One region of the Pseudalkalibacillus sp. A8 genome, then DNA from elsewhere that is predicted to be linked to it. Evidence: riboswitches for the same ligand, from Rfam matches in the RefSeq annotation. Region 1 holds a riboswitch; the other holds the start of a gene.
The links. Region 1 has a riboswitch for cobalamin ahead of ACJROX_RS08415 ((2Fe-2S) ferredoxin domain-containing protein). Riboswitches for the same ligand answer to the same signal wherever they lie in the genome.
Positions count from the first base shown of each region.

Region 2: another riboswitch for cobalamin. It lies ahead of metE (5-methyltetrahydropteroyltriglutamate--homocysteine S-methyltransferase); the one in region 1 lies ahead of ACJROX_RS08415 ((2Fe-2S) ferredoxin domain-containing protein).

Region 1 covers NZ_CP174509.1:1,623,025-1,631,045, reverse strand. The annotation lists gene cobK (precorrin-6A reductase) at 1-217, opposite strand, end outside; gene ACJROX_RS08430 (sirohydrochlorin chelatase) at 214-1,116, opposite strand; gene cobJ (precorrin-3B C(17)-methyltransferase) at 1,135-2,760, opposite strand; gene ACJROX_RS08420 (High-affinity nickel-transporter) at 2,761-3,468, opposite strand; gene ACJROX_RS08415 ((2Fe-2S) ferredoxin domain-containing protein) at 3,468-3,851, opposite strand; cobalamin riboswitch at 4,026-4,212, opposite strand; cobalamin riboswitch at 4,389-4,581, opposite strand; purine riboswitch at 4,786-4,889, opposite strand; gene ACJROX_RS08410 (hypothetical protein) at 4,889-5,041, opposite strand; gene ACJROX_RS08405 (NucA/NucB deoxyribonuclease domain-containing protein) at 5,542-7,239, shown strand; gene ACJROX_RS08400 (DUF6157 family protein) at 7,289-7,693, opposite strand; gene ACJROX_RS08395 (SRPBCC family protein) at 7,773-8,021, opposite strand, start outside.
Region 2 covers NZ_CP174509.1:4,697,953-4,705,973, forward strand. The annotation lists partial or broken gene ACJROX_RS24000 (peroxiredoxin) at 1-500, shown strand, start outside; SAM riboswitch class I at 913-1,019, shown strand; cobalamin riboswitch at 1,074-1,264, shown strand; gene metE (5-methyltetrahydropteroyltriglutamate--homocysteine S-methyltransferase) at 1,412-3,715, shown strand; gene ACJROX_RS24010 (VOC family protein) at 3,991-4,842, opposite strand; gene ACJROX_RS24015 (HPr family phosphocarrier protein) at 5,078-5,335, opposite strand; gene whiA (DNA-binding protein WhiA) at 5,714-6,649, opposite strand; gene yvcK (uridine diphosphate-N-acetylglucosamine-binding protein YvcK) at 6,685-7,641, opposite strand; gene rapZ (RNase adapter RapZ) at 7,625-8,021, opposite strand, start outside.

The sequences.
Region 1 (8,021 bases):
GATGACTCGCATCCACCACTACTTTTATACAATGCCGCGCGATGAACGCTGCAAACTCTTCGCTTGTTAAGCGGCCTACATGAACTTGTAAGCCTTGCCGTTTCAACTCAATCGCTGCATTTTCAGTTACCACAGTAGCAATTATGCTATATCCAGCCTCTTTCATTTCAATAGCTAAAGCCCTCGCATCACTTGTTCCGGCTAAACATAAAATCATGCCTTTTGCACCTCATCTTTTTCTTGCTCATCATGATGGTCATGAGTTTGGTCGTGATGGTGATCATGGTGATGATGATCATGATGATGATCGATATGCTCCATGGCAGCCAATCGATATTGACATGTATCACAATTTATTTTCACTTCACCTTGAAGGGCTTCGGTAATCCGGTCTTCAATAATGGTCTTCAAACGATCATGAAAACCGAAATAACCTGCAAGTTTAAATTTATGCTCAGGATATAGATGCTGTAGTTCCTCCATTAATGTTTCTAATCGCTTAATTAAGATACCTGTAAATAAAAAGTATGGAAGGATCACGATTTTTTTAGCTCCAAGTTTGATACATCTTTCTATCCCTTGTTCTATAAGCGGATCTGTGACACCCATGAATGCCGGCTCTACTAATGAATAATTGACTTTTTCATAGAAAAGACGAGCGATTTTATAAAGCTCGCTGTTGGCATCTGGATCGCTTCCTCCTCTTCCTAAAAAGACGATAGCTGTGTCTTTCCCAGGTTCTTGGACATTTTCACCAAGTTTTTCAAGATTGGCTTTACAAATCTCGAATGTCTCTTCATGTATACCAATAGGTCTACCATACGTTAATTGAATAGAAGGATATTTTTCTTTTGCTTCATCAATCGCGGCAGGAATATGTATCTTGGAGTGACCAGCAGGCAATAACATAATGGGAATGACGATAACATGACTGGCGCCCTTCATCACACACGTATCTATACCTTGGCTAATGGTCGGCAATTCAAACTCTAAAAAGCATGTTTCAACTAACAATGAAGGCTCCAGCTGAGGCTTCAACTTATGAATGAACTGCCGAACCTGTTCATTTCCTTCTGGGTCTCGGCTTCCATGTCCAACTAGTAGAACTGCTTTCATTCTCATTCCTCCTATTTTTCATTCTCCGCACGGGGCAGGCTCTAGTTCAATGACAGGCGTAATGTCTTTATGCTTATAGCCTTGAACTTCTTGAACTCGTTTGAAATATTTGTAAAAGCGCTCGTTCGGATGACCTTTTTGTTTATATTCATGTACAATGGATTCAATCATATCTACCAGTTGATCAGGATGTACCCCTTCTGCAACAGGCTGACCTGGATGTGCAGTCCTGCCGACTGTCTTTCCGCCTAAAAATAAATCAAACTTCCCTTTGCGAAATACAATCCCTATATCCTCGTTCACAGCACCGTAGCAGGCCATGCCACATCCATTGAATCCAAGCTTCAATTCCTTCGGCAATTCCAATCCGCCAAGTCTACGTTGAATTTCCTCTGCATGAAAAATTGAATCTTTCTTTTCACCATCACAAAAGTCACATGCTTTAATTTGGAACACATCACCTATTGGTGACAATAAAAGCCCGACATCAGTCAGTCTTTTTGTAATCGCATTTGGATCTTCAGTTGGGATCTTCAGTAGAATTTGATGATGTGGTGTATATTCCATCGTTCCTTTTTCACCCACAACCTCTGCCAATACGACCATTTGCTTCGGTGTAAACTTCTTATTGACAACCCCTGGGCTGACAGCAAACTCAAAAATAGATTCAACAGGCTGAGAGATGGGGGAAGTATTCCTACTTCCGTCGATCGTTTCTGATCCATCCAACTTTTCGAGCGCTTCCATTACCAGTGATAGAGGCGTACTTTCTTTTTTAGTTGCTGCACGAATCGTTTGTCCGTTTTCATGCTTCCCTTCATGAAGCGCCCACGGTTCATTTTCCGGTCGTAAGCGCTCATGTGGTCGTAATCGTTGTACCTCCGTGTTTAACGTATACTTTTTTTGGTAGCCTCTTGGTGTGATCATTTTATCGTCGTAAAAGAATGTTGAAGCGTTTCCGATTATGACGGTTGTAAGCATCCCTATCTCAAAGTCAAGCATGTGTGCCAAGGTTGTCATTACAACACGTTCACTATCCCGGTACGCACTTTTCACAAGACCGACTGGAGTATCAGGTGATCGATATTTTAATAGAATTTGCTGAGCTTCGACAATTTGTCTTGTTCTTTTTCCGCTTTTGGGATTATAGAGTGCAATGACAAAATCACCAAAACCAGCAGCCTCGATTCGCTTTTTAATTATTGTCCAAGGTGTTAAATGGTCACTAAGACTAATCGTACAAGCATCGTGCATAACGGGAGCACCGAGTAGTGAGGAACAAGAGTTGATGGCCGAAATGCCAGGGATAATCTCCACCTCAACACCTGTTGATTCCTTCCAGCCCTTTTCTACAAGTACCTCGTACACAAGGCCAGCCATACCATAAACCCCTGCATCACCACTTGAGATAACAGCCACTTTTTTTCCTTGTTCAGCATATTTAACGGCTGCTTGTGCACGACTAACCTCTTCTGACATGCCTGTACTGATAATCTCTTGATCTGTCAATAAATCTTTTATCAGGTCTACATATGTTTTATAGCCAATCACATAATCACTTTCCTGAATGGCTTCCTGAGCTCGTTTCGTAATATGCTCAAAACTGCCAGGTCCAAATCCAACAACTAGAAGCTTTCCTCTCAACTAAACCAACTCCCTCAATAGTTCAAATAGCATAGACACTCCTAAACCAATACTATAAATACCAGTAATAGAACCAAGAATGAGAAATAGCTTTTGACGCAGCCTCGATTTCATAAAGCCCCATGAAAGAACAAATGTGATACAAATTGTGGATAGCAATAGACCTACAACAAATAATATAAGCTGTGTTGTCGCAGCAGAAAGATCATTAAAGCCGACAGCACTCGTAATGGCAGCAACCTGAGTCGGACTTTCCACACCAATACCATGGATAATTCCAATTATGAATGCCCCGATAATACCCATGCTTATTGGTGATATTTTGGCCTCAGTAAAGCCAAATTTACTGCCGATCTTCGATAACCATTCATAGACGATCGTGATCCGACTTTTAAATTCATAGTCGTGTCTATTTTTGAACAGGCTGTTTATGATAACTCCACCTAAAACAAGTAATGTTATGCTTACTAAAACTTCAAGAGAAAACTGAGCCCCTTCAGGAAGGCGTGTACCCATGAATAATGTGAGCAGGCCAATCACGAGCACAATGGCGCCATGGCCGACCGCATACATAATTCCCAATGAGAGCTGCTTGTTTCGCTTTCCTTCACTACCTACCATGTCAGCAATTGCTGCTACATGATCACTATCTAATCCATGTCGAATACCGATAAGTATCGCCAAACCTGCAAACGTTATTAACTCCATCAATTAACCCCCAATTTAACTGGCTTCTCGATACCTTCAATCGAAGCATCACTTACCTTCACCAAGCCTTCGTCGTCATATTCATAAAGTACCGAATCCTTCAAATTAGCATCTTTCTGTAAATGGTTTTGTATAATTTTACGACCAAGCTCCGGTGTTACCTCTTTAAACCATTTTCCTTCAGGGTACACAATAACAATGCATGCATCTTTACACCTCCCATTACATCTAGTTCTCGTTGTATGAATCTGATTATCAATATTTAATTGTGCAATCTCATCTCGAATTGCTTGAGTGACTTCCTCTCCACCTCTTCTCATACAGCTGGACCCGTTGCAAATCAAAACATGACTCTTCAAACCACTTAAATTCCATGTCGTCATTACGTGTTCACTACTTTCTCTGTTTTGTTATGATCAAATAAAAAGACACCTCCATACGTATAGAGGTGCCCAGTTTATTTTCATATGCACTTACATATGCACTTTTACCGAAGACATATGTATTTACACGGAAGATAAATCCGTATCACTTCTTTCACCTATGACCCGTAGGTATTCCTAGAAGATAGCATAGGCAGGTCTCCTGACTTAGGTTCATCATTTCATTGCGTCTTCCCGATGTTAATCAGTGACAATGTAACAATGAAATTCCCCCTTACAGTGGCGGGACCGCGTCGGACTTGCACCGACTTCCCTTTTAAGTATAGTGAAATATCTATACACCCATGCTATATTATTCAATTGTCTGAATAGAGGCATTTCAAAAAACTTCTTTATAACCAATTGCTTTGAATAAGTAGCTTTGACATGATAAAAGCCTTAACTTGATCTCCAAGTTAAGGCTTGAGCTAGTCTATCGATGTTGCAACAAAAGCAAACAACACAAATTAACCATACTCATCCTTCCCTCCGGAGAATAAATAAAACAAATTTAAAAGCAGGTCTTCTGGCTCGTGCCTCAAGCTTACTCTTGTCCCCTTCCCGGTTGACCCAGTGGGATATTATTTGACAATTTCATCAGCACATACAGTAGCGGGGGCTGCATCGGATTCAAACCGATTTCCCTATTATCTCAAGGATTACCTTGAGCACTTTTAAATTATATTAAGTTTGTAACTATCTTTATCCTTATTTAACGTAATAAAATTCTGCTTTTCAAGTGTTGTTTTTTATAATCCAGTATGTTATGAATTGACTTTCGTTGGACAGCTATGGTCAATAGAAAAGGTCTAGATTTTAGAGAATTCTACCTTCTAACCTACGAAGTCAAAGTATACATGAGAATATGAAAGTCAGAACGGCAAATACGCCGATCAACCCATCTACTTCAACCCGTAGTCCGGTTCTTGCAATGGGAACCTGGCAGAAACACTCGGACCCTATTACCGGGCATATACGAGGATTTGGGATATGAGACTTCATACCAATATAGCAAACTCACATACCATACGATAATCAACCGGAAAACCTGAACTTTTTCCGGTTGGAACACGATTAATGTTCGTGTTTTGCGGGAGGACAGGTGATTCAGGACTATTTTCCCTTGAACGTTCCCAAAGTCTCAGGTCCATTGCCACGTATCCCTTCTTCCTATTTAAACAGTCTATTGTAAAAAAATGTAGGTTTATAGAATGAATTAAGTTGGAATGTATTGTCAAAATTTATTCCTTGTAGTAATCTGTCCTCGATTTAAATCACACCGATCAAAATATGGACTAGTTCATTGGTGGTAAACAGCTGTCATCATTCAATCAAGGAGGAAAATTGGATGTCCAGGTCACACAAGCATTTCTTTATAACCGCCCTTGTAATGCTTATGGCCATCGGCGTTCTTGCACCTGCACAGACACAAGCAAGTACGGACGATGGCGGAGGGTAATGGCTTCCAAACGATAAAGTCGAAAAGCAACCGAGCTGATACAGTAAGGAAAGTCCATCGAAGAGCTTGGGATCAAGCAAGATCAGCTTCACAAAAAAGAAGGCATCCAGACATTAGATGAGTTAATAAAAAAAGAACAGCAAAGCGAAGCGACCTACAGAGCGAACTTGGCCCCAAAAGGAGGTAGTTTATGTGAAAAAGCAGTGGCGAGGATTGGCCATAGTTATGTGTCTAGCGTTGTTAATCAGCGTGATAGCGTCTTCAGACACGATCCAAGCAAGTAGTGGATCAACAGAAGAGGGGTACAGTTGGTTTGTTATACTTCCTGGAGATGCGAAAAAAGCAGCTTCAATGCAAAAACAGTTAGAGAAAGGGAAAACTCCTGTTGAACTGGGGTTAACCTCAGTAAAAACAGAGAAGCAGCCGTTACGATCCCTCAGCGATATTCAAAAAGAAGATGCCAAAGCTCAGCAGACCTATGATGTAAAGGTAGATCCACCTGTACAAATTAATAAAAAATGGGCACCACCAAGATTTCAATATGACTACATCAGCAAGCAAGAATGTTTAGATAACATTGAAAAAAGCGAAAGAGATGAAGGGTGGATTAAGAACCCTTATGCCTGGTGTCGAAGTAAAATCGTAAGCTACGGATGGGTAAAAGGTAAATGGCCTTTCCGCACAGTCTATGGGGTCGAGTATCGCATCACCGAAATCGGATATGGCACAAACTCTGAAGATAAGAACAAGAAGGAACGGGAAGTGAATTTCGACTATTACATCGACGATATCTATACCACGCACTCGATGATGAACGGAGCCAAATTGAAGGTGGATATCAACTGCAATGCTTTGGTTCATGTGGAGGACTGTAAAGAGTCGAGATCAACTCCAGCCATCGAAAGAACGATCGCTCAGTGGAAAAACAACAATTTTGGAACCAAAAAACTGTATTCCACCCCGCCGCCCAAAACAGATAGTAATCCTGAACAGACTGGCTACATGGAGTTTTTCACCCACCAAGTTATGGACCCACCTAGATTTCCCACACGAACAGTGGATTCTCCGAAACAGAAGGTTCGTTGGGATTCTGCAGACTACATGATTGTTATTAATCCCAATCAAACATTCTACAATGCCGGTATCTTTAGCAATGTCAAACCAGTCATTCATTTCTCTTACAACAATCCAAGCGTTATGAAAGAACAAGCACAACACATCAAAGATGCCCTGGAACAGCCAGAGAAAACTTATCCATATCCAGGAATGGGAAAGACTATCCCAAGCACTCTAACCAGACTAAAGGATAAAGAATTAATTCGTAAAAACCGGAAAAAATCACAAAGATGGTGTAAGAGGTTGGCTGAAGCAGGGACGATACCAAAACCGGCCAACAGTGAGTGTGACGAGTTTCCCTTTGCCTCTACGAATCAAGGTTCATATACTGGAAGCGAATATAGTGTTTCCGTTCGTTACATCGATAAGGATTCCAACCAAGCAGGTGGTGCATGGCTCGGTGCCTGGTACGCCTATGACCGGATCCTGGATGGAGATGCTTTTGATGTGGAGGTCGAAGCTCCTGAGAAAATCGCGACGATCCAATCGGAAGGCCAGCCTCAGGACGGCCAAGATAACCGGTCAAGTGACAACTTCACAATCGGGAACATCCCTCCTTACGCGACCAAGTTGCAATGGAAAATCGTCGACGGTCCGAAAGATGCAAAATTCGATGTCATGAAAGACATCAGCTTCGGCGTCGATGAAACGATCTTCTATGACCTAACAGACGGATCCGAGACAGAAATCGAAACGAGCGAAGATTTCTACATCGCTAGACCGGAAAACACCGATGGAGAAAGCTTCACTGTCGAAGTCTATGCAATCCCATAATAGTTTAGAGGCTGTCCAAAACAAATATAGGACAGCCCCTTCTCTTCTATTAAGTTCTTTTCGAGCGCATACCTTTCACTATTTTCAGGTTACCCACGTTGAGAAATTGAGCATATTCATTACTGGTTACATCTACTAATGCTACTTTCCCTTCCTCATCATAATGGATCCCCCATCCATATTTCTTAACTAAAGGAGAAGCCCTGAGGCAAGCTTTGGGTTTTGAAAAGAATTGTTCGCGGAGTTCATCTAGATTTTTACCTGATTCAATCTGGTTCTTGATCAGATAAGTTTTAAACTGTACATCTTCCTGGGTATATCTATAGGGATTATTTTTGATCAAGTCATATTCAATAGATGCGATCGTCGGTTTTCCACTTCTTGATGCAGGCACGGTACCTGCACTGACACCTGAATCCTCAGAAATGGTGATGAATGTGTTTTTGTAAGACATATAAACCCTCCCTAGGGTAAAAAAAATCTTTTGAAAAGGGGATGCTGGTCGTTTATAAGACTCATGATACTCGTTTCATTTATACGAAATTCTCGCTATAAACCTTCCGTAATTCAGCCGAATTGTCTTGCCACTCAATTGGATCACCTTTTATTATCTGGGTTAGGACAGATAAACATCTATGCCATCCTGCAGCAGTATTAACCGCCATTGTTTTATCGTCAAAAGTATGAGTGAAGATCATTCGTGCTCCCTCTTCCTCTTCTAATAACGAGATCTGGATCAAGTCGTCAACCTCTTGGAAACAGAATGTATGAGGCTTTTTCAA
Region 2 (8,021 bases), 2.9 Mb from region 1:
CATCGATGTATCACTTAAAACATATAAAGGGAAATGGGTCATCCTCTTTTTCTATGGAAGTGATTTTACTTTCGTTTGACCGACTGAATTAGCGGCGGTCGCTGCTATTTTATCCTAAGCTGCGTTCATTGAATGCAGAAGTGTTGGCAATCAGCACAGACAGTGTACACGCACATAAAGTATTCACCGAAACCTCTCCTTCGGCTTCAAAAGTCAATTTTCCGTTGGTCAGCGATCGGAACCAGGTGATCACCCGTGCCTATCGTGTACTGGATGAAAAGAAAGGAGCGGCGCTTCGGGCTACTGTGATTATCGATCCTGACGGAGTGATCGTTTCCAAACTGGTCAATCCTCTTGAGGTTGGGCGGAACATTTTTGAAATTTTAAGATTGCTTCAGGGAATCCAGCATGGACGGAAAACAGGCGAAGGCGTCCCAGCCAACTGGTTACCCGGCCAACCAGGCATAAAGAGGAATTCGATTATGATCGGGAAAATCTGACATCGCCTTCTAGATAATCAAAAAGCGAATTATGAAGATGATTTCGGTATTTCCTTGGCCGGAGTCTTTTTGCTGATATTTCCGAAATTCACTCCTGAACAGTGATCTGAAAGAAAAGTGGAAGCGACCCGATTAGTCACTGGAAAGCTGACGAGGAGGCTCGAACTAAACAAAGTTCGGTTGTGCGTTGGTAAGCACTTCAACCTAAAATAATGGCATCCTTTTCAAAGATGTACATGAATTTTTAGTGGAAATCTATTCTGTTGATATGTACAAAACTGTCACGACCCCTTTCTTTGTTTTTCTATGTGCTCTCCAGCCGCCTTAGTTGGAAAACATAATTTTTAAAAAACAGTGTTTGACTCTTTTTGACGGCCATGCTAGTATTCTTTTATTAATCCAATTTATAAATCTCTTATTCAGAGTGGTGGAGGGACTGGCCCTATGAAACCCGGCAACCGACCAAACGATGGAGCTTGGTGCCAATTCCAGCAAAGCGAATGCTTTGAGAAATGAGAGAGGTCTTTCAAATCGAAACCTCTCCTCCGAGAGGTTTTTTTGTGATTGACAGTCAAATATCGACGTTCCACAGGTGCTGGACCTCTATGCAGTTCCAGCTTAAAAGGGAAGTCCGGTGAGATTCCGGCACGGTCCCGCCACTGTATTTGGGAGCAGCCTGCAAGCATGTCACTATCTCAGTATGGGAAGGCGCAGGTTTGTGAAGAGCATAAGTCAGGAGACCTGCCTATGGAACCCTACACTACGACCTACGAGGAATAGGCAGGTGTTGGCATCTTACGGGATTCGTCTGTCTTCTTCGACAGCTTTTTCCCTATGCCGCTCCGCCGTCTCTCTTCTAGGAAAGAGGGATTTTTTTATTGGATTGAAAAAAGAAACATGGAGGAATGGCAATGCAAAAAGCAAAAAGTTCAACCATCGGTTACCCGAGAATCGGTGAAAAACGTGAATGGAAGAAAGCACTTGAACAGTTTTGGAAAGGAAAGCGGACCGAAAAGGGATTGCTTGAGGAAATGGAACAGCTTCGCTTGCAGGACTTAAAGAAGCAAAAGGATCTTGGCGTCGACTGGATCCCAACCGGGGACTTCAGCTATTATGATCATGTGCTTGATACAGCAGTCATGTTCGGATTCATCCCGCAGCGTTTCCAGTCATCAGGGGAAGAATCGCTGCTTCAAACGTATTTTGATATCGCCCGCGGGAACAAGGTAGCAGTCGCGTCCGAAATGACCAAATGGTTCAATACCAATTACCACTATATCGTCCCTGAAATTGAAAACGATGCAAAACCTTACCTGACAGAAAATCGCCCGCTTTCCTATTTCCTTGAAGCGAAAGAAAAGCTAGGCATTATTAGTAAGCCAGTTCTTCTCGGCCCGATCACCTTTTTAAAACTTGCGAAAGGGTATGAAAAGGAAACGTTTGGAAATCTTCTGGAAGCACTTGTTCCTCTATACATACAAGTGCTGCAGGAACTGAAAAAGGAAGGCGCAGAATGGGTCCAGATCGATGAACCGATTTTATGCACGGGCCTGGACAAAGAAGAGCTTGCCTATTTTAAAGAAGTCTATGGTAACATTCGACTGGAACTTCCTGAATTGAAAGTCCTTCTGCAAACGTATTTTGAATCGATCAATCACTATGAAGAAGTCCTGTCTCTCCCTGTCGACGGCATCGGAATCGATTTCATCCATGATGATGGAGAAAACCTTGCCGCTCTGAAAAAACATGGCTTCCCTGCTGACAAAACCCTTGCCGCAGGTCTCATCGATGGCCGGAACGTATGGCGCAGTGATTTGGAGAAAACATGGCAGCAAATTGAAGTGATACGTAAGCATGTCAATGATGAACAATTGGTCATCCAGCCATCCTGCAGCCTGCTGCACGTACCGGTTACGACCGATTCAGAAGAACGATTAGATGATGAACTGAAGCACGCTTTGGCCTTTGCTGACCAGAAATTACAGGAGACCGTCCTTTTGACCAAAGGTGTAAACGATGGAAAAGACAGTATCGCTGCTGAGGTAGAGAAGCAGATGAGCCGTCTTGATCAGTTTTGGAATTCAACGGAACGCAACAACCCGGACGTTCAGGAGGAAGTGGAAAAATGGAAAGGAAAAGAGCCAGCCCGTGCCCTCCCTTTCATCGAACGCCAGGCTTTGCAGCAGGACGTTTTCCAGCTACCTTTACTGCCTACCACAACCATCGGAAGCCTTCCGCAAACGACGGAAATCAGGCAGGCACGCTCCCGTTTCCGTAAAGGGAAATGGTCAACAGAAGCTTACGAAACCTTCGTTAAAGAAAAAACATCCGAATGGATTGATCTCCAAGAAGAAATTGGACTCGATGTTCTCGTTCATGGAGAATTCGAACGGAACGATATGGTCGAATACTTTGGTGAAAAGCTCAAAGGATTCGCCTTTACAGATTATGCGTGGGTTCAATCTTACGGTTCCCGTTGTGTGAAGCCGCCGATCATTTTTGGTGATGTAGCTTTACCAGAGCCGATGACCGTCAAGGAAATCATCTATGCCCAGTCACTCACGAAGAAACCGGTCAAAGGAATGCTTACAGGACCGATCACGATTCTGAACTGGTCCTTCGTCAGAGATGACATAAAACCGTCCGAGGTCACAAAACAAATCGCCCTGGCATTGCAAAAAGAAATCAAGTATTTGGAAGACAACGGCATCGGCATGATTCAGGTTGATGAACCTGCACTCCGCGAAGGCTTGCCGCTGAAAAAAGACAAACAGCAAGCGTATCTTAATGAAGCTATCTATGCGTTCAGAATCGCTACTTCATCGGTGAAAAATGAAACACAAATCCATACTCATATGTGTTACTCCGAATTCGGGGAAATCATCGATACGATCGACCAACTGGATGCAGACGTCATTTCGATTGAGGCTGCCCGTAGTCACGGCGAATTAATTGAAGACTTTGAGAAAATCGGGTACGACAAAGAAATCGGACTTGGCGTGTACGATATTCATAGTCCTCGCGTCCCAAGTATCGAAGAAATGGAAAAAAGCATTCTCCGTGCTTTGCAGGTCCTTGACCCCCGCCAATTCTGGGTCAACCCTGATTGCGGCTTGAAGACCCGCGGTATCGAAGAATCCATCGCCGCCCTGAAAAATATGCAGGAAGCAGCCCTTCGTGTACGAGAAAAGCAGACAACTTCGGTACAAGGATAATCGAAGACTGTTGTGATCGCATTTTTGATCAAGCTCCCCTTTTTCTTTCAAAGATAGATAAATAAATGTTAAATGCCTGTCCCATCGGTGGGACAGGCACTTTTTTCATTGTTATTTTTGTCTTGATAAGAATTCGCCAATAACTCTTTTACCTGATTACGACAAACCGGATTGTGCATTTTTTCGTTTCACTTCATCTATAATCGTTCCTGAACTGGCAAACAATGTTGTTAAGTACAGAGAGACCCAGACACTTATGGGTCATCCCCATCTTATTAAATGACAAGGTTGATGCGATTTCCGGAAGGATCCTCCGACCAGAGAACGCCGTCTACTTTTTCCACAATAAAACCTAGTGAAGTTAATCGTTCAACAGTCTCCTTCAATCTTTGATGATTTGGAAAGTTGATCGTATACCACTTCATCCCGACTACATTTACAGGCGGCCGCTGTGCACCTGTTCCATTCCAGGTGTTCAATCCGACATGATGATGATAACCGCCAGAAGCCACAAATAAAGCCTGGTGACGGAATGGTACCGTTATTTCGAAACCTAGCCCATCAGTATAAAAACGCTTCGCTTCTTGAAGATCATTGACATGGAGGTGTATATGCCCCATCACTGTTTCAGCAGGAAGTCCTCCCCATGCTTTTCCGTCAGCTTCCTTCAGCAAGCCTTCCATATCAAGCGGATCACTGACAAACGGCAGTTCACCATTCTCCCAAGTCCATTTCTCGGCTGGACGATCCGTGTAGATTTCAATACCATTCCCATCTGGGTCAGCTAAGTATAGCGCTTCACTGAACAAATGATCCGCTCCGCCTTGGAGAGGATATCCCTTTTCTATAAGCCTTGTTAATGATGCACCAAGGTTTTCCCTTGTCGGTACCAGGATCGCAAAATGGTACAGTCCGGTCGATCTTGTTCGTTTCGGTTGAGCATCCCTATTCTCTTCTAACGTGATAAGAGCTTTTGTACCATCAACTGTCAGCGATGCCGCTCCCTCTTGTTTCTCTAAAACTGAAAAGCCTAAGACATCCGTATAAAAATCGAGAGAACGATCAAGATCAGAAACAACCAGATGCACAAGACCCACATATATGTTTGAATGACCGTGAAATTTCATTTTCAATTCCTCCTACTTACTTTTAATAAGTTGTTGACTTTAGTATACCACACTTCTTGTTACTTACAATAAGTAAGTTGATAATTATAAAATCCTCCTAAATCAGCGGACAGATTATGGAATTTACCTGATTAACCCTATTTTTTACTAGACGAACCTTAGTTTTGGTTACATTAAAAAATCCGATTCACAAAAAAACACCGCTCCTTCTGATTCAGGAGCAGTGTTTATGTACTTATTCAGCTGTTGTAATGTATTTTTCTAATGCATTGAGTGCCTCTTCTTCATCTCTACCGTCTGTCACGATCGTTACTTGCGAACCTGATCCTACAGCCAGGCTCATAATTCCCATGATGCTTTTCGCATTCACTTTCTTTCCGTCTTTCTCTAAAAATACATCTGCTGAAAAACGATTCGCTTCTTGAACGAAGAGCGCTGCTGGACGAGCCTGCAAGCCGGTTTTCAATTCAACCGTCAACTTTTTTTCTAACAATGGATCATTCCTCCTTGTACATTCCTATATATGATTTATATATCGATTTTTTATAATAATGCACGGTTATTCTTCATTGTGCGATTTTTGCGAAATTCACTCCCTTTCCGCGGGCTAAAGAAAAGCGGAAGCGATCTGCTTAGTCACGTAGGTCACTGGAAGACTGACCAGGAGGCTGTGCCTTAGCTGAACTTATACTGAAGAAAGTATTTAATACTTTCTTCAAATGTAAATAATCAAACTACTTAATTTAACAGCGCCTAAAATAAATGTAAAAAAGTTACGCTAAGCTTCTTTGCAACTTGAAAGGCAGACAGGCTGTTCCCTTGCTGGCCTATATGTAAGCGTTAACTTAACTTTGAAAAAAAAACGCCTGCTTTACATTTTTCCCAGGCGTATTTTATTGGCCATTTCATCAAGCTTACGTAGTCGATGATTGATGCCAGATTTACTGATTGGACCAGAAGTGACGAGTTCTCCAAGCTCTTGTAGTGTAACATCCTGATATTTTACGCGCAGTTCGGCGATTTCCCTCAGTTTGTCAGGCAGTTTCTCCAATCCGAGTTCACGTTCGATCAAACGGATGTTCTCGACTTGGCGCAAGGAGGCTCCGACGGTTTTATTCAGATTCGCTGTTTCGCAGTTCACGAGACGGTTCACTGAATTACGCATGTCCTTCATGATCCGGACATCTTCAAAATACAGCAGAGCATTATGAGCGCCAATCAAAGTCAGAAATTCAGAGATCTTTTCTCCTTCTTTCAAGTAGATGATAAATCCTTTTTTTCTCTCTAACATTTTTGCATTCAGGTCGAAAGTATTCATCAGTTCCAACAGAGATTGGGTATGCTCTTCATACATCGAGAATATTTCCAGATGATATGAAGTTTCCGGATGGTTCAGGGATCCACCTGCAAGGAAAGCGCCTCTTAAATATGATCGTTTACAACAGTTTTTCTTGGTGATCTCTTTTGAAACGTCCCTCTTGAAGGAAAAGCCTTCGCCCATTATATCCAGTTCGTTCAATAACGCCTGCGAATTTTGCTTGATTCGGACAATGTAGACGTTATTCTTTTTCAATCTCATTTTCTTCCTGACGAGCAGTTCAGCTGGGTAACTGTACAACTGCTTGATCAATGTATAAATCCTACGTGCAATTGCAGCATTTTCGGTAGGAATATCAAGTATGATTTCCCTGTTCGCTAATGAAATCGAACCGTTCATTCGAATCAGGGCCGACAGCTCAGCCTTCGAACAGCACTTTTTCAACTCAAGCTTCGTCAGTTCTTTTTTCGTATCTGAAGCAAAGGACACCACGTACACCCCCTCTTCATTTCCTGTACCGGGGTCTAATAATCTGACACTAAATCTAAAATGATTTCTGAAACACGCTTCGCATCATGTCTGATAAGCGAATCATTATATTGAACTATTTTATCACTGATTACCTCAAAGCCAAAGGATTTTAGCCTCTTCTCATCATATTCGACAGGCTCTCCACCTTCTGCTTCATATTTCGTCAACACATCTTCAGGTACTTTATCATTATTGACAATAATCGTATCAATTATCTGCTGGCCAATATGAGAGACGAGTATATTCACATGATCAGAAGCGGTGAAGTGGTCGGTCTCGCCCGGCTGTGTCATCACATTGCAAATATAGACTTTCTTGGCAGCAGAATTCTTGATCTCTTCAGTAATTCCTGGTACGAGTAAGCTTGGAAGTATGCTCGTATATAAGCTTCCCGGTCCGATCAGGATCAGATCAGCGTCCCGGATCGCCCGTAAACTTTCATCAAGCGGCTTTACAGTATCTGGTGTCAGGAAGACCCGGACGATCTTTTTACCGGTATGCGGTATTTTCGACTCACCTGATACGATTGACCCATCATTCATCTGGGCATTCAAGATGACACGATGGTCGGAAGCAGGCAATACTTTTCCGCGTACGTTCAAAACCTTTGACAATTCCCGGATTCCCGTCACGAAATTACCGGTGATGTCTGACATAGCAGCCAACAATAGATTTCCTAGCGAGTGTCCTGATAAGCCATTTCCATTGGTAAAACGATGCTGGAACAATTGCTCGACAAGCGGCTCAACTTCTGAAAGGGCAGCTAATACATTTCGGATGTCTCCCGGAGGAATGATATCGAGCTCTTCCCTCAATCTCCCCGAACTCCCGCCATCATCAGCAACCGTAACGATTGCTGTAATATCAACGGGGAATTTCTTCAACCCTCTCAACAGGACCGACAATCCTGTTCCCCCGCCGAAGACGGCTACTTTAGGCCTTCGTTTCAATCTCTGGTACCTTTTTATCTTTCTTGATATCACGGTGGCTGCTATGAACGTGATATTCTTTTCTTAAATAATCCTTCAAGTGTTCAGCAAGGGTGACTGAACGATGCTTTCCGCCTGTACAACCGACCGCAATCACAAGCTGGCTTTTTCCTTCCCGTTTGTAATGGGGAATGATGAAGTCCAGTAGAGCGGTAAGCTTTTCGATGAATTTCTGCGTCTCAGACCACTTGAGTACATATGAAGATACTTCTTCCTCTAAGCCGGTTTTTGGACGCATATGCTCGACATAATGAGGGTTCGGCAAGAAACGGACATCGAACACGAGGTCGGCATCAATCGGCATACCGTATTTAAAGCCGAAAGACACCACATTGATCGTG